DNA from 3 places in the Peribacillus sp. NPDC056705 genome. Region 1 is predicted to be linked to each of the others. Evidence: riboswitches for the same ligand, from Rfam matches in the RefSeq annotation. Region 1 holds a riboswitch; each other region holds the start of a gene.
What was found. Region 1 has a riboswitch for S-adenosylmethionine ahead of ACFRAK_RS10655 (sugar ABC transporter substrate-binding protein). Riboswitches for the same ligand answer to the same signal wherever they lie in the genome.
Positions count from the first base shown of each region.

Region 1 (8,068 bases):
CTTACTCCTTGATCTAAAGCTAATGGTATTGTTGCTGAGGAAGTATTTCCATACTCCACTAAGCTATATAATGTACGCTCAATTGGAAAACCGCTTCTATCGCATATTGACTCAATCATTCTTAAATTTGCACTATGCGGAACAAACCAATCCACATCATTCAAATGAAAATCAGTATTTTTCATCACAGTTTGCATTCCTTTTGGAACAGTAGTAACAGCCCATTTATAAACCTCACGTCCATTTTGAACAAGGTTACCACTATTATTCAAGTCTTCACCATTTATACGTGTCGATAGGTTTGTACTATATAAATATTTTCCGCCTTCTCCTTCCGAATATAAATGTGACGAAATAAAACTTGGCTGTTTTTCATCATATTCTACAAGAACCGCTCCTCCACCATCTCCAAATAAAATACAAGTGGCTCGATCTTCATAGTCCATAATTTTGGATAAAGTATCGGCTGCAATAACAAGAACTTTCTTGTTTAAACCAGATGTTACTAATCCATTAGCTACATGCAGCCCATAAGTAAAGCCTGCACAAGCAGCGTTTAAATCAATAGCTCCAGTATTCTTAATACCTAGCTTTGCTTGGACTAAAGAAGCTACGCTAGGAGTGTTGAAATCAGGTGTGAATGTACAGACAATAATCATATCAACATCTTCGACAGATTTATCATACCGTTTCATTAAATCCTTTACAGCTTTATAACTTATTTCACTAGTAAACTCTTCTTCATGTGCAATTCTTCGCTCTTTAATACCAGTCCGTTTAACAATCCATTCATCATTGGTTTCAACCATTCTTTCTAAGTCCTTATTTGTTAGCCTTTTATCTGGAACATAAGAACCTATCGCTGTAATACGTGCTTTGGATTTGAACATAAAATAACCACCTCGTGTTATGAATTGCATCAATTTTATAACTGATATTAATACCTGGTACTAATTATAAAGTAAAAAAAATCTTATGCAACTACCGGTCACTTTAAACCCATAAGAGAAAAAAAGCTGAACGACAAAGAACGATCGCTACTGATAATTAAGAAGATTCTGCTCCAAAATAGGAACGTATATCGTAGCCAGAACATCCTGTTACGCGGAAGTGACGGGTGAACCACAAGGGCAGACAAACTAGATAATCATAGTTTGCCAACAGTTTTTTTGTGGGGTTGTATAATGGGAACGTTGATTTCCTCTTCAAGCACTCGCTTTTCTAAGCAGGAGTCTCGCGCCTTCCGCTCCAATCAACTTTGCTTTTTTTTAGATGGACCCCTTTTGTCTACAAACTCAGTTATCTAAAGAGAAATCCGGTATTACCACTTTTAATTTCCTAACCGTAACGGTAACAATAGAAGTTTTTAATATTCGTATCTTTTTCCGAATAAATAATATACCAAATATCCCAATAGATTAAATAAAGTAAATGCCAGAATCCACCCAATATGTAATCGTTTATAATGTTATTAAAAGGAAAATAAGGGCCCTGTAAAAATTTACAACTGCGGTCAATGTTTATACTCCAACAATGAGGGATCAAAAAGTCCTCCTGTCCCCATTTTAGCGTAATAAAAAAGATCATTATTATTAAATAAAATGATGAAGATGCGAAAATTCCATGAACCGTCCCTTTTTAATAAGGAAAAAATCCTGTTGCATTCCAACAGGATTTTAATCAATCTTCAAAAATTCACAATTATAGGATTTCTGTAGATTAACGGGACGAAACCATTTTAGTGTTTTTGTTTGTAATAGGTTACCGCGAGCGCAAGGGCCAGCACTGTTCCTTTGACGATATCCATCGCATAATACGGAACGGACATCATGATCAAACCGTTTTGAAGGATTCCAATCAAGACTGCACCGACAAAGGTTCCAAATGCATTCGGTTTTCCCGCTCCTAAAACGGAGGAACCAATGAAGGCAGCCGCAACGGCATCCATTAAATAGGGGGACCCTGAATTGATTTCCGATGTCATGACCCTTGAAGCTAGGACAATCCCCCCGACTGCAGCTAATAGAGCTGAAAGCAGATAGGCAAGGATTTTATATTTTTTGACCGATATCCCGGAAAGTCTCGCCGCTTCCTTATTTCCCCCAATAATGTACATATAACGACCATGCTTCGTATAAGTCAAAAAGATATGGGTCGCAATCACAATGACTGCCATGATCAGGATTATCCATGGTACCTGGCCAATTTTGGCGAAAAATGGACTGATCAGACCTGTTGCGAATGTTCCGTCGGGCATGACCATATTTTGCGAAACCGTTGCCCCTTTTGTATAAGTAAGGGCAATTCCCTGGATAATGAACATGGTAGCCAATGTCATCAGCATGTCGGGAATTCTCAATTTAACGATCATGAATGAATTCAAAGCCCCTACGACAAGTGAGGCGCCGATCGCAGCTAAGATGGCGATTAATGTATCCTGCGAAAACCAGACGAACATTGATATGACGATGGCATTTGCCAATGATGCGACGGATCCTACGGAAAGGTCGAAGCCATCCACGGTCAGGGATATCGTAATGCCGATCGCAATGATGGTCACGATTGAAATGGAACGCAGGATGTTGATCAGATTATTCGTTTGAATGAAAGCTGGATTGGACACGGCAAAAATTCCAATCAGAATGATAATCGTCAATATTGTGCCGTATTTATATAAAAAGTCGAATAGTTCCGGCCTTTTCTTCGCTTTCGCTGTCTGCGTAACAGGAATGGGTATGCTCATCCTATTTTCCTCCTGTTGAATAGAATAGTAGTTCTTCTTCATTCGTTTTGCTCGTTTCTAATTCGATGACAGTGCTCCCGTCATATAACACATATGTCCGGTTGGTAATGCCGATGATTTCGGAAAGCTCGGATGATGCATAAATGACCGCTTTCCCATTCCTTGCAAGCTTTGCAATCAATTCGAATATATCCTTCTTGGCTCCAACATCGACCCCTTTCGTTGGTTCATCGAATATGTATACTTCCGCATCGGCCATAAGCCATTTTCCGATGGCAACTTTTTGCTGGTTACCACCTGAAAGGTTTTCGACAATCGCTTCCCCTGAAGGAGTTTTAATGCCGAGACTTGCGATTATTTCCTTCGCCTTTTCCTTTTCCGCCTTACGATTCACGAAACTGAACGTCTTGCAGAATTTGCCGAGGCTGGCTGCAGTCAAATTCGCCGAGACTGATTCCTGAACGAGGACCCCTTCTTTCCTGCGTTCCTCAGGTACAAGTGCCAGACCGCTTTTTACTGCTTCGTGCGGTGATTTCAAAGAAAGCTTACGACCATTCAGGAATACTTCTCCCGCTGTGATCGAAGTATGACCGAAAAGGGTTTTACAGAGCTCCGTTTTTCCCGCTCCGACTAACCCTGCCAAGCCGATTATCTCGCCTGCTTTAACATTCAAATTAACATTCTTGACTTTCTCGGCATCTGACAATCCGCTCACTTCCAGAATGACGTCTCCGATCGAAGCATTCACTTCTGGAAATTGGTCATCCATGGTTTTACCGAGCATATTCTCTACCACTTCGTTACGGGTCATGTCCTCCTTCTTTCGACAAGTGACACGCTCCCCATTCCTCATGATCGTAATTTCCTCACAGATTTCAAAAATCTCAGGCAGACGATGTGAAATGAAAATGATTCCCACGCCTTTTTGCTTTAATTCATTTACAATTCGAAAAAGTTCTGTCGTCTCCGTATGACTTAACGGAGCAGTTGGCTCATCGAGAATCAGGAATTTGCATTCTGTCGAAACGGCCCTTGCTATCAGGACCATTTGTTTTTCAGCCAAGGTAAGATCTCTTACCAGCTTTTTCGAAGGGACACGAATTTTCATATCTTCAAGAATATAAGAGGCTTGTTTGTGCAGCTCTTTCCATTGGACCCTCTGTTTTTTTCCCATGTTTTGGACCATATCATTCAACATTACATTTTCCCCAACCGTTAAGTAAGGGATGAGGGCTGTATCCACTTCCTGATAAACAATTTGAATGCCTTGTTCCTGAGCCGCTTTTGGCGAGCGGATATCCCGCCTCATCCCATCAATGAAAATGTTACCTGAATAATGAACATGGGCTCCCGATAAAACTTTCATTAACGTCGATTTTCCTGCTCCGTTTGCACCGACCAATGCGTGGGCTGTCCCTGATTGAACGGAAAAGTCAACTTCACTCAGCGCCTTCACCCCTGGAAATTCAATCGAAATCTTCTTCATTTCTAGTTGCGTGCCCATGTCCATTCCCCCTTATTGAACAGACACTCCCTTCACTGGAAAGAGAGTGTCTCTTTTTACTTTTTATAATGGTCTTTTAAAACTTTCATCCAATCTTCTTCAAATTCCGTAGATTCACCCCAACCATCGACAATACCAGACAGATTTGCCATGTTTACCGCTTCTTTTGAAGCCTGGACTTGCTTTTGTGAAATAAGTGAAGCCTCTAAGTCATAGGTTTGCGGAGTATCTTCGCCCGCTAATTTTTTAGCCAATATCCTCATATTCACTGCACCGATCAGCTTGGGATCGACCGCTGCCGTGTAGGACCATGAGCTATCAGCCGATTGGATTTCCTGGAGATCTGCATTAGATACATCAACACCATATATCTTCACTTCATCGCGGCCCGCTTCTTTAATCGCCCGGGCTGCACCGATGGCAAAGGCATCCCAAGTTGCGAAAATGGCATCCAATTTACCTTTAGGGTATTTATTCAACATTGCGGCTACAGCATTTTGTGTCTGAACCGAAGTATCAGCAGATGCCACCCCGAATCTTTCGACTTCTTTAATCCCAGGATTTTCTTTTAGTTTTTCCTGATAGACTGCATTTCTTCTTACCATTGGCGGGAAACCATCCACCCAAAGATAGGCAATTGCCGCTTCACCTTTCTGCTCTTTTAACAGTTTATCAAAAGCCAGTGTGGCCAACGCTTCATCATCCTGTGAGGTTAATGTCACGCCATCAATTTTAGATAGTTCGCTTATTGAATCGAACGTGACAACGCTTTTACCTGCATCTACCAACTTCTGAACGTCATTCACAGTTGCTGCATCATCACCATGGGAAATGATATACCCGTCGTAATCTTCCTCCAAAGCCTGCGCTATCGCATCATGAAATTTAGCCGTATCACCATTGGCTGTATATGTATCCACTTGAAATCCCAGTGCTTCCCCTTCTTCCTTCGCCCCCGCCAGGTATTGGGCCGTATGATCATCACCGCCAATTTTTCGGATCACTTTGATCTTGGCTCCATCCCCATCTGCAAATCTTTCCGGTACATTTTCAAATGATACTTTTTCTTCTTTCTTCGATTCTGTGGAACTCTGCCCAGTGGAGCACCCTGTTAAAAGCAAAGCCGAAGCGATGGCTGAAATGAATATTCCTTTAATAGACCTTCTCATCTTGTTTTCCCTCCATATTTTCAATTTAGTCTTATCAGTTTAGTTGGTGTAAATCCCAAAATAAAAACCTCTCTAATATAGAGAGGTTTAATCAGCTGTTTTGCAGACTTGTCCCTCTCTTATCTGTCAAAACATTTCTGTTTTGCAGGATTTAGCACCAATTCCTAATGGAACGGTTGCTGGGCATCTTAGGGCCAGTCCCTCCGCCACTCTTGATAAGAGATATATTGTGTTACGTTTTCGTAATTATCACTTTATAGGGATATAGTCGTAAAGTCAATAGATTTTTGAATATTTGAAATGTTCCTTGTTATTTTTTATTTTCTTTGAAGCTGGGCTAGACGCTTTTTCTCGATTTTTTCAAGCCTCTCCAACTGCCTTAATTTCACTTCGAACAAAGTGATCGGGTCACGGTAAACTTCCGGATTTTCTTTCATATGCTCCAATGCAGCCTGGTAGTCTTTAATCTCGGTCTGCGTTTGTTCAATCGTTTTTTGAAGTAAAGCAAATGAACTGCGATAGAAAAGTGAGATGTCCCGATCCAAAGATTTTTCAAACAATCCAAATTGGGTAAGGAAACGTTCCGTGATCATTTCCGCAACATCCAGGTAATCTTCACTTTCCAGATATTTCTTATAACGATTGTACATATTGGCTTTATTTTGCGGTATCGCCCCAAACAGCTTCCCTGCTCCTTTAAGCAGCAATTGTGATGGAGTCCTGCGCAAAAGGATATTAACGTTTTCGATGCGGATACTGCTTGTCATCCGATCGGCATCACGGCGCCAGTCATCCAATACCCTGAAGTCTCCTGCAAGCGTAATCCGTTCTTCTTTGTATAATTCATTGAATCCGGCACTCATCTCATCCATAAACTGCTGGCTTTGTGAGAACTCCATTTGGGAACTGGCAATCCAGTCTTGTAGAGAACGATAATATTGAGGCATGATCTTATCAGAAATGAAGTTTTGAATCCGCTCATTCATTTCTTGGTTTAACTGTACATGGACCTGACTGAAATCACTGCTTTCCGTTAATGATTTAGAGCAATCCTTCAGTAATTCAGGAATTTTAGTAGAAAGCTGATTTTTCACTTCATCCTTAAGCAGACGATACGACCTTATGATATTTTCACTTTTTTCTTTTTCCAAATCAGCCAGTTGATTGACCGCCCCATTCAGTTTGACTTCCATCTGTTCATTCCAAGAGATGGAATGCTCGCATTTCCGCTCATTGGCTGCCCGTTTTTCTAACAGATAAGATAAAGTTTTACGAATGAATGCAAGGATTTTCTCAGATCTTCTTTCCTTCCAATTCTCATCTTGGTAATTCGATTGAAGGAAGGCTGAAAGGTCCTTCAATTGCTGCTTGCTATCATAAAGTTTGGAGAAAGCGAATACTTTTGCATTCGGGAAATATGCATTCACTTTATCCCATGTTTCGTCTTCCATCCGGACTGCGACCTGATCACTGTATATCGTATCCATTTTATTTAATAAGAAATGAATCGGCAGTTTCGGAGCCATCATTTGAATTTCCAATAACAGATCCCGTTCGCTGCCGGTGAAAGGCGCCCGGGCGTCCAGGACGAACATCAGTCCATCACTGCCATGTAAATAGCCTTGGAAATCGGATTCCACGCTTTTTTCCCCATTGAACCCCGGTGTATCCAATAATCGCAGACCATTATTTCTTAGGTAGTCACTTATGATTGTCACATCAACAATAGTCCCGCGCTGGCGGCGTGTTTCATCCAATTCAGCTAGCTCCATGACAACCTTTCTATCTGTATCGGTAATTTCAAGGATTTCCAAATCATCCCCGTCTTTGACACTGACTAAGGATGAATGATCTTCAGCGGCAATGCTCTCGCCAACAATTGACTGAATGAAGGATGTCTTGCCATTTCCTGTACTTCCTACAAGAAGAAGATTGAAATTTCCGGTATCCTTAAGCCCCTCAACCATCCATTTAAGCTTATTGCCAACCTTTAGGTCATTATCTTCAGCCCACTGGATAATGGAATTGAACAGTTTCTCTCCCGCTTCCAGTCCGCCTCCTAATTTAGGCGATTTCACCAACAGGCTTTCTGCATCCTGAATGACCAGCGCATTGATCGTATCCGGGAAGATTTCATTCCAGGACAACGCGGATGCCGCCGCAAACAACGAGAGCTCCCCATCTGCGATTTTGAGCCAGTTTTCCAGTAACCTTGGCACGACAGGACTTAAATCTTTGATTAGGTGCGTTCCTTCTAAAAGACCTGCATATGCATCCCTGTAATAGACGGAAAGCTCATCCCATACATCAGCATGGTTCAATTCAATGGTATCTATCAAATTATTAATCACTCTTAGCCATTCGAAATAAGAATCCGTATATTTATAATTTTTCCAAAGGGCAACCGTCACCTTTTCGAAACGTTCCTGGTCAAGTGTGTATAGCGAACCAAGGACAGTTGAAAAATAATCCGGATCCATCGATTGGGCAACCCCCTGCTGGATATACGTCTTCAGCACATCGAACCAGCCCATTGATTCTGTACGGATACTTTCATTAGCCGCTAATACCACCGCACTGTTCCAATCCTTTTGTTCTTCAAAAAAGGCGCGTGCGATTTCCGTGACATTCGGGTAATCCGGTTGAAACTCG
Region 1 covers NZ_JBHTYI010000006.1:153,446-161,513, forward strand. Annotated here, with positions in the region: gene ACFRAK_RS10640 (ketoacyl-ACP synthase III) at 1-890, opposite strand, end outside; gene ACFRAK_RS10645 (ABC transporter permease) at 1,739-2,743, opposite strand; gene ACFRAK_RS10650 (sugar ABC transporter ATP-binding protein) at 2,745-4,247, opposite strand; gene ACFRAK_RS10655 (sugar ABC transporter substrate-binding protein) at 4,304-5,416, opposite strand; SAM riboswitch class I at 5,533-5,638, opposite strand; gene ACFRAK_RS10660 (GTPase domain-containing protein) at 5,734-8,068, opposite strand, start outside.

Region 2 (8,068 bases), on a different contig from region 1:
TTTGATTTTATCCTCATTTGCAGTGATGCCCACCGCACAATTATCGTTGAATGAATGAATGCCTTCCGTCAATAATTTTACCGTTTGCAGGAAGTTATAGATGATGACAGGCTTGAATACATTCAATTCAAAATTACCTTGGCTTGCTGCAAAGCCAATTGTAGCATCGTTACCCACGATTTGAGTTGCAATCATGGTAAGCGCTTCACTTTGTGTTGGATTGACTTTACCTGGCATGATGGAGCTGCCTGGCTCGTTTTCCGGAATGGCTATTTCGCCGATTCCGCTTCTTGGACCACTTGCCAGCCATCTGACATCGTTCGCAATTTTCATTAAATCCGCTGCCAATGCTTTTAAAGCGCCGTGTGCGTAGACGATTTCGTTATGGCTTGTCAATGCATGGAACTTATTATCAGATGTGACAAAAGGATATCCAGTATCAGCTGCAATTTGTTTGGCGGAAAGTCCCGGGAATTCTTTTTTTGTATTGATTCCGGTTCCTACAGCCGTTCCTCCTAGTGCAAGGTTCAATAATTTTTGGCTGCTTTCCTCAATCATCGCTAGATTTTTGTCGAGCATCGCTTTCCAGCCGGAAATCTCTTGTCCCAATGTTAATGGTGTAGCATCTTGAAGATGTGTCCGGCCAATTTTCACGACATCCCAAAATTCTTTTTCTTTTGTATCGAATGTATCACGAAGAGCTTTAATGGCAGGAACCAATTTTTCAGCGACTTCCATAAAGGCAGCAATATGCATGGCTGTCGGGAAAGTATCATTGGAGCTCTGTGCCTTGTTAACATCATCATTCGGATGAAGGGTTTCCGATTCACCGTTTTCTTTTAACCATTCATTTCCTTTGTTAGCGACCACTTCATTCACGTTCATATTACTTTGCGTACCGCTTCCCGTTTGCCAAACTACAAGCGGGAAATGCTCATCTAGCGTTCCTTCGAGGATTTCGCCGCAAATCTTGACGATGGCATTCTTTTTAACTTCCGAAAGATCACCAAGATCATAGTTCACCTTTGCCGCAGCTTGTTTAACGTATGCAAATGCACGAACTAATTCAATCGGCATTTTTTCGTTACCGATTTTGAAATTGTTACGGCTTCTCTCGGTTTGTGCTCCCCAATATTTATCAGCAGGAACTTTCACTTCACCCATCGTATCTCGTTCGATTCTGTATTCCATGTGTTCTCCTCCTATGTTTGCACTATTCATTGAGACCAATTTGCATATGAAATGAATAATGTCGTATTATTCTTTCTCTCCATACATTGTACAAACTTTATTATTTTAAAGCAAAAATATCCGCTGACCTTTCACTTTTTCCGAAAATTGCATGACCCTTCGTGTTTATATGAAGATTCGGATATTCTTTTTTTTAGATACATAAAGTGTTGTCGCACTAGGCACCAATTAACCTGGACATGAACATCCAAGCATTATCCATCCCAAAATGTCCTTGACAGTATTTTGTATATATAGTAAATTCAAAAGAAATTGAATAATCTAAACTCTTATCGAGAGAGGTAGAGGGAATGGCCCGATGACACCTCAGCAACCTTCATTTGTTTCAAACCAATGAAAAGGTGCTAATTCCACAAGTTTGTGAACTTGGAAGATAAGAAGAATGACTCGTCCTTACTTAATCAAAGTCTTCTTCTTAAAGAAGACTTTTTTTTATTTTATATAACTCAAAGGAGCAGTGAAAACCATGTACAAAACTGAAACATATCTTGCTCAATTAGGAAACCGCAGCGAAACGGCGACAGGAACAGTCAATCCGCCAGTATACTTTTCAACAGCTTTTCGCCATGAAGGAATTGGCCAATCGACGGGATTCGACTACACAAGGACAGGTAATCCTACACGCCAATTATTGGAGCGTTCCATCGCCGATCTGGAAAAAGGCGACCAAGGTTATGCCTGCAGTTCAGGAATGGCCGCCATTTCCACTATCCTTGCCCTTTTTAAATCAGGTGATGCCTGGATTGTCAGCGAAGATCTTTATGGTGGTACATATCGTCTGTTAGAACAAGGTTTTAAAAAATGGGGATTGCAGTGTGACTATGTAAACACTTGTTGTTTGGAGGATATAGAAAAAGCCATCACTCCTCACACGAAAGCCATCTTCATCGAAACTCCCACTAACCCTCTTATGCAGCAAACGGACATTAGCGCTGTTGCCGCATTGGCCAAACAAAATAATTTACTATTGATCGTTGATAATACTTTTTACACGCCTCTTATTCAACAACCCATCCTGCTTGGAGCGGATATCGTGATTCACAGTGCAACCAAGTATCTCGGTGGTCATAATGATGTGCTCGCCGGACTGATCGTTGCTAGCGGCGCTGAATTATGTGATGCACTAGCCTTCCATCATAATGGTACCGGAGCTGTCTTGAGCCCCTTTGATTCTTGGCTATTGATGCGTGGAATGAAAACCTTGGCATTGCGGATGGAGCGTCATGAAAAGAATGCCAAAATACTTGTAGGTTACTTGTCGGAACATGATTGTGTCACGGACGTATTGTATCCCGGCAAAGGCGGCATGATTTCATTCCGTATCATTGATGAATCGGCGGTCAACCCCTTTTTACAATCGCTCTCATTAATTTCCTTTGCAGAAAGCCTTGGAGGGGTTGAAAGCTTTATCACCTATCCTGCCACACAAACGCATGCCGATATACCGCTTGAAGTCAGAACGGCAAATGGAGTTTGTAATCGCCTGCTCCGCTTCTCCGTTGGCATCGAGGATAGCGATGATTTGATTCAGGACTTGCAGCAAGCATTCGCACATGTAAAAAGGGAGGCGCTACGATGACAGGTCATGATTTTAGCTTTGAAACGAAATTACTTCATAATCAGCATAAATTCGATCCGGCAACGGGCGGTGTGAGCGTCCCCATTCAGCATGCATCGACTTTCCATCAATCCGATATCGATCAATTTGGCAAATATGATTACAGCAGAAGCGGGAACCCGACTCGCGAAGCACTTGAAGACATCATTGCCGAACTTGAGGAAGGCACTCACGGCTTTGCTTTTTCTTCAGGTATGGCTGCCATTTCAACAGCCTTCCTGCTATTGTCTGCCGGGGATCATATCGTCATTTCCGAAGATGTTTACGGCGGAACATTCAGGATGGTCACAAGCGTATTGACTCGTTTCAATATTGAGCATACCTTCGTGGACATGACGGACCTTGAAAGCGTCAAAGCTGCCGTTCAGCCAAATACCAGGGCAATCTATATCGAAACGCCTTCAAATCCGTTACTTAAAGTGACCGATATTCAAGCCGTATGTGATATCGCCAAAAAAGCTGGTGCCTTAAGTTTTGTTGATAACACATTCTTGACCCCGGCATTGCAAAAACCGTTGAATCTGGGCGCTGATGTTGTCCTTCATAGCGCGACGAAGTTTTTATCCGGACATAGTGATGTGGTAGCTGGGCTTGCGGTAGTGAAAGATCCGGAATTGGCCGCAAGACTCGGTTCGCTCCAAAACTCCTTTGGAGCGGTCCTTGGTGTCCAGGATGCCTGGCTTGTAATGAGAGGTTTGAAAACCTTATCAGTTAGAATGGAACATTCACAAAAAGGGGCAGAAAAGATTGCAGCCTACTTAAAGGAACAGCCATTGGTGAAAAAAGTGTATTATCCCGGCCTTTCCGATCATCCACAGCACGCCATCCAGAAAGGCCAGTCACTTGGAGCGGGGGCGGTCCTATCATTTGAATTGGAAAGTGAGGAAGTCTTCCGTTCTTTCGTGAACACTGTCGAGCTCCCTGTTTTTGCCGTAAGCCTTGGAGCGGTCGAATCTATTTTATCTTACCCAGCCAAAATGTCCCATGCCGCCATGCCTGATGATGAAAGGGAAAAGCGAGGCATCACGAACAGCTTGCTCCGCCTCTCTGTCGGACTTGAAAATCCGGACGATTTAATAAAGGACTTCGATGCAGCCCTCCTTAATATTGCCAAAGGGGAAGCAGTTGCTGCAAAATGATTTCAGGATGGGTGCCTCATGATTATGGGCACCCTTTTCCTTAGCATCATTATTAACTCTTTTTCAAACCCAGTCATAAAAAAAGACCATCGATTTCCCGATGGCCTGACTCTCATTTCTTCATATTATATTTATCCAGGAAGCGATCCACCCGTCCGCCTTTTTCAGCAAACTTCTGCTTTCCGGTATAAAAAGGGTGCGTATCTGAACTGATTTCCACTTTTAATAATGGATACGTTTGGCCGTCTTCCCACTCGATCGTTTCATTTGACGTTTTCGTGGAGCCCGTCAAAAATTTATACCCACTGTTGGTATCCATGAATACCACTTGTCGATAATCTGGATGAATTTCTTGTTTCACTATAATCACCTCATCGTCTGTATAGGTATATCTTAAACGTAATGATTACTATTATCAACATTTTTGCTTGAGGGTGCCGATTACGACACCCTCATTATAGTTTGGTCTTGATTATCCATCCTTATTCTGTGTTCAGCCAGCCATGCCTTTATGCGGACCAGCCTGCAGTTCATACATTTTATAATACTTCCCTTTTAACTCCATTAATTCTTCATGTGTACCTTGCTCAGCAATCCGCCCTTTATCCAGTACAAGAATTTGGTCGGCATTTTTTATCGTGGAAAGTCTATGGGCAATGATGAAGGTCGTTCTCCCTTTTTTCAGCACTTCCATTCCCTCCTGGATAATTGCCTCTGTTTCAGTATCGATGCTTGCTGTCGCTTCATCCAAAATCAATATCGCCGGATTGAATGCAAGAGCACGTGCAAAAGAGATTAGCTGCCGCTGTCCGGAAGACAATGTTCCCCCTTTTTCGATCACAGGTTCATCCAACCCTAAAGGAAGATGCTTCAGCACTTTGTCCCCCCCTACATCTCTTAATGATTTTTCAACCATTTCCCTTGTGATGCCTTTATGATTCAGACTGATATTGGAAGCGATGGTGCCAGTAAATAAATAGGGATCCTGAAGGACGATTCCCATATGCTCCCTAAGTGTCTGATGGGGGATATCCAATATATTCGTGCCATCGATTTTGATTTGACCTTCACTACTGTCATAAAAACGGAACAATAAATTCATTATGGAACTTTTTCCTGACCCAGTATGGCCAACTAAAGCGACCGTTTCCCCTTGTTTAGCGGAGAAGGAAATGTCCCATAACACATATTCATTATCTTTATAACCAAAAGAAACATTTTCGAATTGCACATTTCCTTTGTATCTGGACATGTTTTCATCACTGACTGCCAATCCCTGCTCATCCAATAAACTGAATGCCCGCTCCCCTGCAACAAGTGCCTGTTCAAGGTTAGCGAACTGATTGACGATTCCGTGAAGCGGATGAAGCAGGCGGCTGATCAAATCAACAATTGCATACATCATCCCTAAAGAAATGGCTGAACTCGCTGTAAGGGAAATCCCGCCGAAATACCAGACAAATGCCATTAGCGCCAAAACCTTAATGACCCCGATCAAGTTTCCACCCGTCAACGAATTCAAATGGAGCATTTTATTTTGATAGGAATAATGCTCCCGGTTCAGATTTTCAAAAGATTGCTTTGTCTCCTTTTCACGTCCAAATGCCTGGATGATGCTCATTCCAGAAATGGATTCATTGATCATCCCATTAATATCGCTGACCCGTTCCCGAATGATGTGATTATATTTCGAGGCGAATTTGCGGTATACCACCGTCCAGATAACGATGATCGGAATAAGTAAAAGTCCAATGGTACCGACTCGTGGATCCAGAATATACAAAGCAATCAGAACCCCGAAGATATTAATCGTACTCGAGAAGAAGTTGGCGAGCACGGTTACATATAATTCCCGAATCGCTTCCGTATCATTTGTGACCCTGGCTACAACTTTACCCGCTGGCATATTATCGAAATAACGTATCGGCAGACGGGAAATATGAGTGAAAATATCATTTCGCATCTTCTGTATGATTCGGTTCGCCGCTTTCTGTAAATAAAAACTCTGCCCATATTGAAAAATGGAGGAAAGGATGACAAGACTAAAATAAAAAGCCACAAGCTTAATGATCCGCGGGATTTCCGGTTGGTAAAACCGCAGCACTTCCTGACTAGTCAATTTCACAGCTTGCGCATGTTGCACTTTCCCATCTTTCTTGATGGTCAACGATTGGTTCTCCAAGGTTCTGCGCCCCTCGGTAGGGACAGCTTCATTTACGAAGACAAATTGATTGCCCACCTGCAGAATATGGACTTCCCTGCCTTTCTTCTCACCTTTTGCAAAGTAATCGGCCCGTTTATACCAATTTCCATCATACTTGACAGCGTCTTTTCCTTTACCCGCTTCATACCAGGTAGATTCAATGCCAAGTATATGTGAATCGATGATTCTCTTTGCAACGAAAGGACCCGTTAAATCTGCGGCTACCGAAAGTGCCAGCATGATCAGGGCGCCAATGATCAATTTTTTATAAAGGGCAGCATAATTAAAAAGTCTCTTTACGACCTTCATGACTTCACCTCCGTTCCTTCGTCAACCTGCTGTCGTTCATATTGTTCTCTATACCAGCCATCCTTCTGCAGTAAATCCGCATGAGTCCCCTCTTCGATGATCTCTCCGCTGTCCAACACGATAATTCTGTCCGCATGCTGAACGGCTGATAAGCGATGAGTTGTGATGATCGTCGTTTTCCCTGCACGTTCATTTTGGATATTTTCGATGATTGTCGTTTCCGTTTTTGCATCAACAGCGGATAAGGAATCATCCAATATAAGGATTTCCGGATTTTTGATCAGTGCCCTGGCAATCGAGATCCTCTGCTTTTGCCCTCCAGATAGGGCGACACCCTTCTCACCGACGAGTGTCTCAAGACGGTTGGGCAGCATCATTAAGTCCTTCTCAAAATCCGCAAGCCGGATAGCATTATCCAGTTCCTCTTCCGTTGCATCCATTTTACCGAACAAGATGTTTTCCCTAACAGATTTCGAGAATAAAAAATGGTCCTGTGGAACGTACCCGATCCACTTACGAATATCTTCAAGGTTCAGTTGCTCCAACGGCATGCCTGCAAAAGCGATTTCACCTGTTCCTAATGGATATTCCCGCAGCAATTGCTTCACGAATGTCGTTTTTCCACTTCCCGTTTTCCCCACTATCCCCAATGTTTGACCACGCTCAAGCTGAACGGAAATATTGGATAGATTCACAACCGTTGAGGAAGGGTATGTAAAATGCACTGAATTGAATTGGATATTTCCAGGTTTTTGAATACTCTTCAGACCCAATGAATCTTTCACATCCGCTTCATATGAAAGGGTATCCTGAACACGATCTAGCGAAGCATTTCCCCTTTGCATGACATTGATCAGTTCACCCACCGCTATCATCGGCCAGATTAACATGCCTAGATACACATTGAACGAAACAAGTCCGCCAAGTGTTATGGCCTGCTGAAACACAAGATAAGCCCCGTAGCCCAACCCGATTAAATAACTGATGCCGATGATAATGCTGATTGTCGGATCAAAGAGGGCGTCGATTCTTGCCACGGCTAGATTTTTTCGATATACATCCTCTGTCATTTCATCAAATCGCTTTTCATCTTCCCGTTCCTGGACATAGGCCCGGATAACACGGACACCTGAAATGGATTCCAGGACCTTGTCATTTAAAGTACCAAAGGCTGCTTGTGCATCCGTAAATCGTTTGTAAATTTTCTTCACGTAAATTTGCATCATCACTGCCATGATCGGAAGCGGCAGCACCGCCGCAATCGTCAACTGCCAGCTGATCGTGGCTCCCATCATGACCACTACTGTAATGGTGAACAGCACCGCGTCAACGAGCGTCAATATCCCGAAACCAGCTGTGAGGGATATTGCCTTTAAATCATTGGTTGCCCTTGCCATTAAATCCCCTGTACGGTTTTTTTCATAAAAACTCGGCGTCATTTTCAGCAAATGGCCCATAAATCCGGACCTTAGCTTTCGTTCGACCAAGTTTCCGCCGCCGAATAACAGAAAACTCCATAAGTAACCAAATAGGTAACTGCCGATCAGT
Region 2 covers NZ_JBHTYI010000004.1:325,134-333,201, reverse strand. Annotated here, with positions in the region: gene fumC (class II fumarate hydratase) at 1-1,191, opposite strand, end outside; SAM riboswitch class I at 1,518-1,631, shown strand; gene ACFRAK_RS08270 (methionine biosynthesis PLP-dependent protein) at 1,718-2,830, shown strand; gene metC (cystathionine beta-lyase) at 2,827-4,008, shown strand; gene ACFRAK_RS08260 (type B 50S ribosomal protein L31) at 4,121-4,369, opposite strand; gene ACFRAK_RS08255 (ABC transporter ATP-binding protein) at 4,502-6,520, opposite strand; gene ACFRAK_RS08250 (ABC transporter ATP-binding protein) at 6,517-8,068, opposite strand, start outside.
Region 2: another riboswitch for S-adenosylmethionine. It lies ahead of ACFRAK_RS08270 (methionine biosynthesis PLP-dependent protein); the one in region 1 lies ahead of ACFRAK_RS10655 (sugar ABC transporter substrate-binding protein).

Region 3 (8,068 bases), on a different contig from region 1:
CATTTATTAAATCGATACCGTTACCTTTGCCAGCCATATTTAGAACTTTGCAACCAAAATAATGAGCCATTCGATTTACGGATTTTCCTTCAAAAAAACGAGAAGAATCAATGGTTGGAACGGGGCCGCGGAATTCGTACGGGACAAAAAGACGGAATTACTTCAAATCTTGCCACAGGCGGGGAAGCCATTTCATTAGAGACTTTCAACAAAAGAAACCCGGAAACGATTTCGATTGCTGTCGAACAAAAGATTCAGCATATCCTTCGCACCCTGCCCGTAGAAACCGAAGCTGTCTTTGAAAGATTATTCGAATTGGGGATTGATTTAGGCATCGATAAAAGAGGCCAATTATGGATCATGGACATCAACTCCAAGCCCGGAAGGAAAATCATTCAGGCACTACAGCCGGAGACCATGAAGGATATCCATCGCGCACCGTTTCAATATAGCCAGTATTTAGCCGAACATCTTCAGAAAGCAGGTGAATAGAAGTGAGAAAGACTTATCCTGCCGAAATTGCCTCTATCCCTGGCAATGTTCTCTACTATCCTTCAGAGCTTGGAGATTTGGCAGAGATTGAATTAATTTATTTCGGACGGCATTCATGTCCTGCCATCGTCAAACAAAACCCAGCCGTCAATCAGTCAATCGTCCTATCGGAAAGCCTTGCGGAATCCCTACTATTCGATCATACCGATATTCCCCTTCATTTATTCATTTACGGCAAGAGCATCCATATCGGACCGCTTGTCGGAATATTTTCCTCAGGGTTCACTGGCGTTTCAAACAAACCATTAGGGGAGAGATCGGAATTTTTCGCAAAACTCCTTTCGCTTAGCAGGACCACGGGCTGTATCCCCTTTGTTTTTGGAGAGAATGTAATCAATTGGGATGAGGAGACAATCAAAGGCTATGTGTTTGCTAACGATCATTGGCACATAAATGAATTTCCTTTCCCTAATGTCATCTATGACCGACTCCCAAATCGGTTGACGGAAAACCGCGATGGACCTAAAGAAGTGAAGCGGAAATTCCAAAAAAAATATACAATACCATGGTATAATCCTGGATTTTTCAATAAATGGGATGTAAATGAAAGGCTATGCGCAGATGAGCGGGCATTGCCTTATTTGCCGGAAACATATCCATTTCAATCCATGTCCGTGGTGGAAACCCTTCTTTCCCATTACCGGCAAGTTTATATAAAGCCCATTCACGGCAGCCTCGGTCTAGGGATTCACCAAATTCTTTATGATAAGCATGAGGATGTTTACTATTGTCGCTATACAAATGAAGCAAAAGAAAATAAACTGCAAAAATTCCCTACATTGGAATCCATCGTTAAACATATTTTTCACGACCGACCGCTTGAGAACCTTATTGTACAGCAGGGCATCCCATTAATTCGATTTGAAAAACGTCCAGTGGATTTCCGGGTCCATACGAACAAGGACAGTAATGGAAAATGGCAGGTAACCGCGATTGCCGCAAAAATCGCCGGTGCCGGCAGCGTCACTACCCATATTAAAAGCGGGGGTGTCATCAAAACGGTTGCCGAACTGTTTGGAGATGACGATGAGGCGAAAGAAGTCGAACGAAAGCTATCGGAAGCCGCGCTGATTTTAAGTGACAGTATTGAAAAGAACTTGGACGGCATCATTGCAGAAATAGGATTTGATTTTGGATTGGATAAAAAAGGGCAGGTTTGGATGTTTGAAGCCAATTCCAAACCTGGACGTTCCATATTCGCCCATCCAAAACTCAAGGATTTCGAATTGCTGACCAGAAAGCTAAGCCTTGATTATGCCATTTATCTTACGGAACAGACGATTACGAAATCAATCAGTGTACCGCGATGAACATTTTTTACGATAGCCCCACTGAAAATTGGTACCACAATCATGAGAATGCTGAACTTTTCGCGGGCTCTGCCAAAGAGGAAATCAGCTATAAAAAGGACCATTCGAATCAACCCCTGATTCCAATCACGATATATCCCGGTAACCGGATGCTCACCGTCGGAATTTTAACTGTTTCCAATCCCAAAAAGGAATCAGGTTTGGGTGGAAACCTGACCCTTTTTCGGGACCTATCATTATATTTATTAAAACATGGAATATTGGCGTATGTATTCACAGGAAATGCCCTTCATCCCGATTCGTTGAGAGGGTATGTTTTTTCCTCCATTTCAAAGAAGTGGATCGAATGTAAAGTACCCTTCCCTGACATCGTCTATAACCGTATCCCTTCGAGGAGCTATGAGGCGTCAGAGGAATTCCAACATCTTATTACACACTTTAAAGATTCCCGAATGAATCTATTCAACCCCTGTTTTATAGATAAATATGTAATGTTCGAAGCATTAAATGAAGATGGATTCCTCACAAAACACCTTCCGCCCACAACGGTCTTACGAAACAGCGATTGCCTTTATTCATTCCTGGAGACCTACAGGCATATATACCTTAAACCCTGCAAAGGAAGCCAAGGGAAGGGCATTTATACCATAATCAAAAATGATGATGATACACTATTGTTCAATAGCTTGAAGCATAGTGAGTCCTTCCCGGATTTCGCATCATTCTGGGAAACAAAAAAAAGGGATTTATTAAAAAGGAGCTATCTTGCTCAACAGGCGATCAGACCAAAAAAACTTTTTGGACACCGTTATGATTACCGGATTCTCGTCCATTATGAAAAAGGTTTTTATAAAGTGACCGGCAAAGCGGTAAGGATGTCACAAACTCAGGAAATCACCACCCACACTCCCCGAGGGGGTAAGCTTTTTCCTTATCAAGACCTGCAATCAAGAAGCCTGAATCAAAAATTAGCGAATATCGCCCAAAAATGCGGAGAGATTCTATCGAAAAAAATCGGGTTTCTCGGAGAGTTTTCCATTGATATAGGGGAAGACGAATCGGGTTCGCTCTTCATATATGAAGTGAACTCAAAGCCCATGCAATTCGATGAAGTGGAAATTGAAACAAACAGGCTTTTGCATTTAAAAAATCTTTTCATTGAATTAACTTTTCCCAACCTGACAATAAAATAACACCTCCAGCTACCGTTTTCCATTATAATTAAATGAGAAACTGTATATATGGAGGTAATACATATGATCACTCATTTTCAATGGGCACCATTGCATAAAAATCTGCCGGGATGGAAAATTTCCTTTTATTTCAACAAGAAGGCAGTCCAAGCCTTGTATCATAAAGATGGATCCATCGAGTGGACAGCTAACCCGCCTTCCGAAACAGATGAAACCAAACTCAAAAGCATGGTACATGATTTAATGATCTTCCATGTATATGAATGAACCCTCATTACATTCATGAAATCCTTAAACAGAATAAAAAAAACTCCTTTGCCTAAACTAAAGAAAAGGCTAGGAGGGATTAATTTTGGATAAAGAAAAAATGACATTTTTGAAGGATACCGAATATGATGGCAAGGACTCCGTTTACCTGGATATCGACCGTATCATCAATGAAGGAATGGCAGGCGGAAATGTGTATGAAGTCGCTAACCTTCAGAACATCGAAGAAGCACATGATTTTTATGATGAAACAGATCCCAATGAAAATAAATAATTTATGTGGGCCCTCTTATGGAGGGCTCCCCTTTTTTACTTATCCCGTTCATCTCCCGCTTGGACTGCATTCCCCCTATAAAAAGTCCGTCTTTTATAAGTAATCAAGTAAAACAACATCCTGGATGGAAGTTGTTTGAGTGACAAATAGAAAACATTAGCCTGAAATAGCATTCAAATAGTTCCATTCTCCCTCGCACTTAAAATATTTTCGTTTAATATCGATGTAATGATATGCTCTGAATCCCATTCATGCCCAGAAATCTCGATAAGGGGATAGCGATTCGGTAAAACGGCCTGCTGGATTTCATGAACGGTCAGCCCTTGAGAATGCAAGCGTAAAATTTCACCTTGTAGGTTTTCCAAATAATCGAGCTTTTTCCGAAACATGACCTTCCCATCAGGGACATGCCCAGCATGGCAGCAAAACACTTCCCCGAAGTCATATTGAAGTAATCTTTTAATGGAACCGATGATGACCGGGACAGACTCTTCCCGTAAGACAAGTTTTGTTTTTGGTGTTACGAAAAGGTCTCCTGAAAAGAGCATGCCATTACTGTGATTCAAATACACCATATGGTCCTTTGCATGACCAGGGGTAAAAATCGGCTCCCATGTTTGGGTGCGGGAATGAATGGCCTTCCCTACCGGCTCAGCTTTAAAGGCGTCTCTCTTTCCCCAGAAAATTTTACGATATTCAGGATATACGGCATCCTTTGCACAAACCTCAACCGACATCGGGTGAATGAAAAGCGGGACCTTTTTATTTTCCTGTATCCATGCAGCACACCCGGTATGGTCTTCATGATAGTGAGTCAAGGCCACTGAGTCGAAGTCTGCGGACTCATAGAATGGAATGAGCTCTTCCAATAATATCTGTGCGCCAGTATCTATCAATAGACCATCCGTTAAAAAGACATAAACACTCATCCCCGATTTGTTCCCGCCAGGAGTCCCGTTCACACAAACCACATCATTTATCGTGTTAATCTCTAACATTCAGTTGCCTCCCCATCATTACACAAATATAGTTTCGTCTTCCTTTTTTTAACTTTAACTATAACAAATGTATTACCACTTTACCCTTTTGACAAGGAAATTTTGGAATAATTAACCTGGACAATAAATGCTGGATTATAGCAAGATAGCCCTTTTTAACGGACCTTTCTAAACTTTAATAACAAAAAATCACCCCGAAAATTACAGAAACGATTGACATTGTTGAATTTTACAAATAATATAGATTATATTGAAAAACTTGAAATATTCTAAAATAATAATTTACTTATCAAGAGTGACGGAGGGATCAGGCCCTGTGATGTCCGGCAACCGCCCTTAGGGAACGGTGCCACTTCCTGCAGAATGATTGCATTCTGAAAGATAAGACGAGATATAATTTCGCTGCCTCTTTCTGAATGATAGGGGCAGTTTTTTAATGTTTAAGGGGGAAAGCTTATGATTGAAATCCGTTCAGTCCGAAAGGAATACGTCTCGAAGAAAAACCGAGTTACCGGAGTGGATAACGTGTCTTTAACCATTCAAACTGGCGAAGTGTATGGAATTGTCGGCTACAGTGGAGCCGGAAAAAGCTCATTACTCCGCTGCTTGAATTTGCTTGAACGTCCGACAGGTGGAAATATCATCATCGACGGCATTGATTTAACCTCTTTATCAAGTAAAGAGCTTCGTAAACAACGGCAAAAAATCGGAATGATATTCCAACACTTTTCACTGGTCAGTTCAAAAACTGTTTATGAAAATGTCGCTTTCGCCTTAAAGGCCGCGCATCGATCGAAGGATGCCATCAGGTTACGTGTATTGGAATTGTTGGAAATCGTAGGGCTCAGCGATAAGAAAGATGTCTATCCGGCGCAGCTTAGCGGTGGACAGAAGCAACGGGTAGGCATAGCCCGTGCCTTAGCAAATGACCCCACTGTTCTATTATGTGATGAAGCGACTTCAGCACTTGATCCAACAACTACAAAAGCGATTTTACAATTATTGAAAAAGATAAGCAGTAAGCTTGGCATCACCATCGTGTTGATTACACATGAAATGGAAGTGGTCAAAGAACTATGCCACCGTGTCGCCGTCATGCAGGATGGCCGTGTAATTGAAGAAGGTCCCGTTTATGAAATATTTTCACAGCCTAAGCAGGAGTTAACGAAGCAATTCATTAGCAGTGTTCTGGATTTCGCACTCCCTCCGCACTTGATTGAAGAAAGTAAAGGTACGATCATTAAAATTCAATTCGAAGGGCAAACCGCTGGTGAGTCGATCCTTTCGGATGCTCTCCAATCCCATTCAGTAAAGGGGAATATTTTACACGGTAAAATTGAGTATATCCAGGATGTCCCTTTAGGCATTTTAATCATCGAGTTAATAGGCGATGCCGCTCAAGTTCATTCGGCATTGCAATATATAAAAAATCGTTCCAGTTCTGTGGAGGTGCTAAAACATGTCACTGCTTGATTCCATCGTCAATATTTTACCTGATCTTAATAAAGCCTTTCTTGAAACGATTTATATGGTCGGTGTTTCCCTTGCAGTAGCCCTGTTGATCGGTCTACCGCTTGGAGTATTGCTGTTTACGACAACAAGGAATTTATTTTTTGAAAATAGTATCGTGAATCGATCTCTAGGATTCGCAGTCAATATTGTCCGTTCAATCCCTTTCATCATTCTCTTGGTCGCCCTTCTTCCTTTAACGGATCTTCTAACTGGATCGACGATAGGCCCGAGAGCTGCTTCTGTATCCCTGTCGGTGTCCGCAATACCTTTTTTTGCAAGAATCGTTGAAACGGCATTACGTGAAATAGACAGAGGCGTGATTGAAGCTGCAATTGCCGTAGGAGCCACTCCATGGATGATCATTAAGGATGTACTTCTTCCAGAGGCAAAACCGGGTATCATTCAAGGACTGACATTAACGACCATTTCGCTTATCGGTTACTCAGCGATGGCAGGGACAATCGGCGGGGGCGGAATTGGCGACCTGGCCATCCGGTACGGTTATTACCGTTATGACAACACAGTCATGATCACGACGATCGTCGTGCTGATCTGCCTTGTGCAAATCATTCAAATGGTTGGTGACAAGGCCTCATACATAGTTAACAAACGATAGGGATCAGTCATTTTTTCAATGATTCAATACATTTCATTAAACAGGAGGAATTTCAAATGAAGAAAATAGCTTCGTTATTATCAGTCTGTGCACTTGCCCTTGGGTTGGCAGCATGCGGGAGTGATGATGCATCCCCAAAAACTGAAGACAAAAAAGAATTGAAGATCGGGGCGACTACCGGGCCCTATGCCGATATGGTTAAAGAGGCCATCAAACCAGGTCTGGAAGATCTCGGTTACAATGTAGAGATCGTCGAATTCACCGACTATATCCAGCCGAATAAGTCCCTTGGCAACCATTCGATCGATGCCAACCTTTTCCAGCATAAGGTGTACATGGATAACTTCGCTAAAGAAAATGATTTAAAGCTTTCCGACCTTATCATAGTTCCAACAGCACCAATGGGCATATATTCGAACAAGTATAAATCATTGAAAGAAATTAAAGACGGTACATCCCTTGCAGTGCCCAATGATCCGGTTAACCTTGCACGTGCACTTAAAGTGCTGGTGGATGAAGGGTTGATTGAAGTTGATCCAGATGTCGACCCTTTAAAAATATCTGAAAAGGATGTAACGAAAAATCCAAAAAACATCCAACTCAAACCATTGGAATCCGCTCAATTGCCTCGGGCAACAGACAGTGTTGACCTATCAGCGGTCCCTGGCAACTTCGCTCTTGCAGCGAAAATGGACCTCCAGGATGCCCTTGTTTTAGAAAAAATGCCGGATATGTATCGAAACGTTGTTACAGTGAATACAAAAGATGTAGATTCCCAATTTGCAAAGGATATTAAATCAGTAGTGGAATCCGACCAGTTCGAAAAAGTCATCGATGACAAATTTGCCGGATTCGGAAAACCAGACTGGATGAATTGATTGATCAAATAATCGAGGCCTGCTTCCCCTTATTGGGAGCAGGCCTTTCATTAAGGACAACGTGGCTTCCGCCATGAAAAACCTTGAAATCCTCACGAACCATGCAAGCAGATCCATGTACTAAAAAACGATGGGGTTTTTACCCCATCGTTTTTTTAATTCCTTCACATTGTTTGTTTAAATCATCCTTTTCACCAAGCACACTTAATGTGCCTTCAGTACTTCAATAAAATAAAAGAAGGTTTTAGCCTATTGTCTGTTTCCATAATCCAAGGAGATCACTTTCATGTTGTCTGTGGATACCCGCTTTTCTAACAACAGATTCCTGACGGCCCTTTTCCCAATTCCATATTTCTTCAAGGGTTTCTGATAGGGGACGGAATGTTAGTCCATTATTAATGGCTTTATTGTTATCGACAGCCAAAAACCCATTCAGAGGTTCCTTAGCTCCCGGAAAAGGGAATTCTT
Region 3 covers NZ_JBHTYI010000004.1:336,950-345,017, reverse strand. Annotated here, with positions in the region: gene ACFRAK_RS08340 (YheC/YheD family endospore coat-associated protein) at 1-492, shown strand, start outside; gene ACFRAK_RS08335 (YheC/YheD family endospore coat-associated protein) at 495-1,862, shown strand; gene ACFRAK_RS08330 (YheC/YheD family endospore coat-associated protein) at 1,859-3,055, shown strand; gene ACFRAK_RS08325 (YheE family protein) at 3,119-3,322, shown strand; gene ACFRAK_RS08320 (hypothetical protein) at 3,408-3,596, shown strand; gene ACFRAK_RS08315 (MBL fold metallo-hydrolase) at 3,770-4,594, opposite strand; SAM riboswitch class I at 4,878-4,982, shown strand; gene ACFRAK_RS08310 (methionine ABC transporter ATP-binding protein) at 5,051-6,067, shown strand; gene ACFRAK_RS08305 (methionine ABC transporter permease) at 6,054-6,722, shown strand; gene ACFRAK_RS08300 (MetQ/NlpA family ABC transporter substrate-binding protein) at 6,779-7,600, shown strand; gene ACFRAK_RS08295 (NAD-dependent epimerase/dehydratase family protein) at 7,845-8,068, opposite strand, start outside.
Region 3: another riboswitch for S-adenosylmethionine. It lies ahead of ACFRAK_RS08310 (methionine ABC transporter ATP-binding protein); the one in region 1 lies ahead of ACFRAK_RS10655 (sugar ABC transporter substrate-binding protein).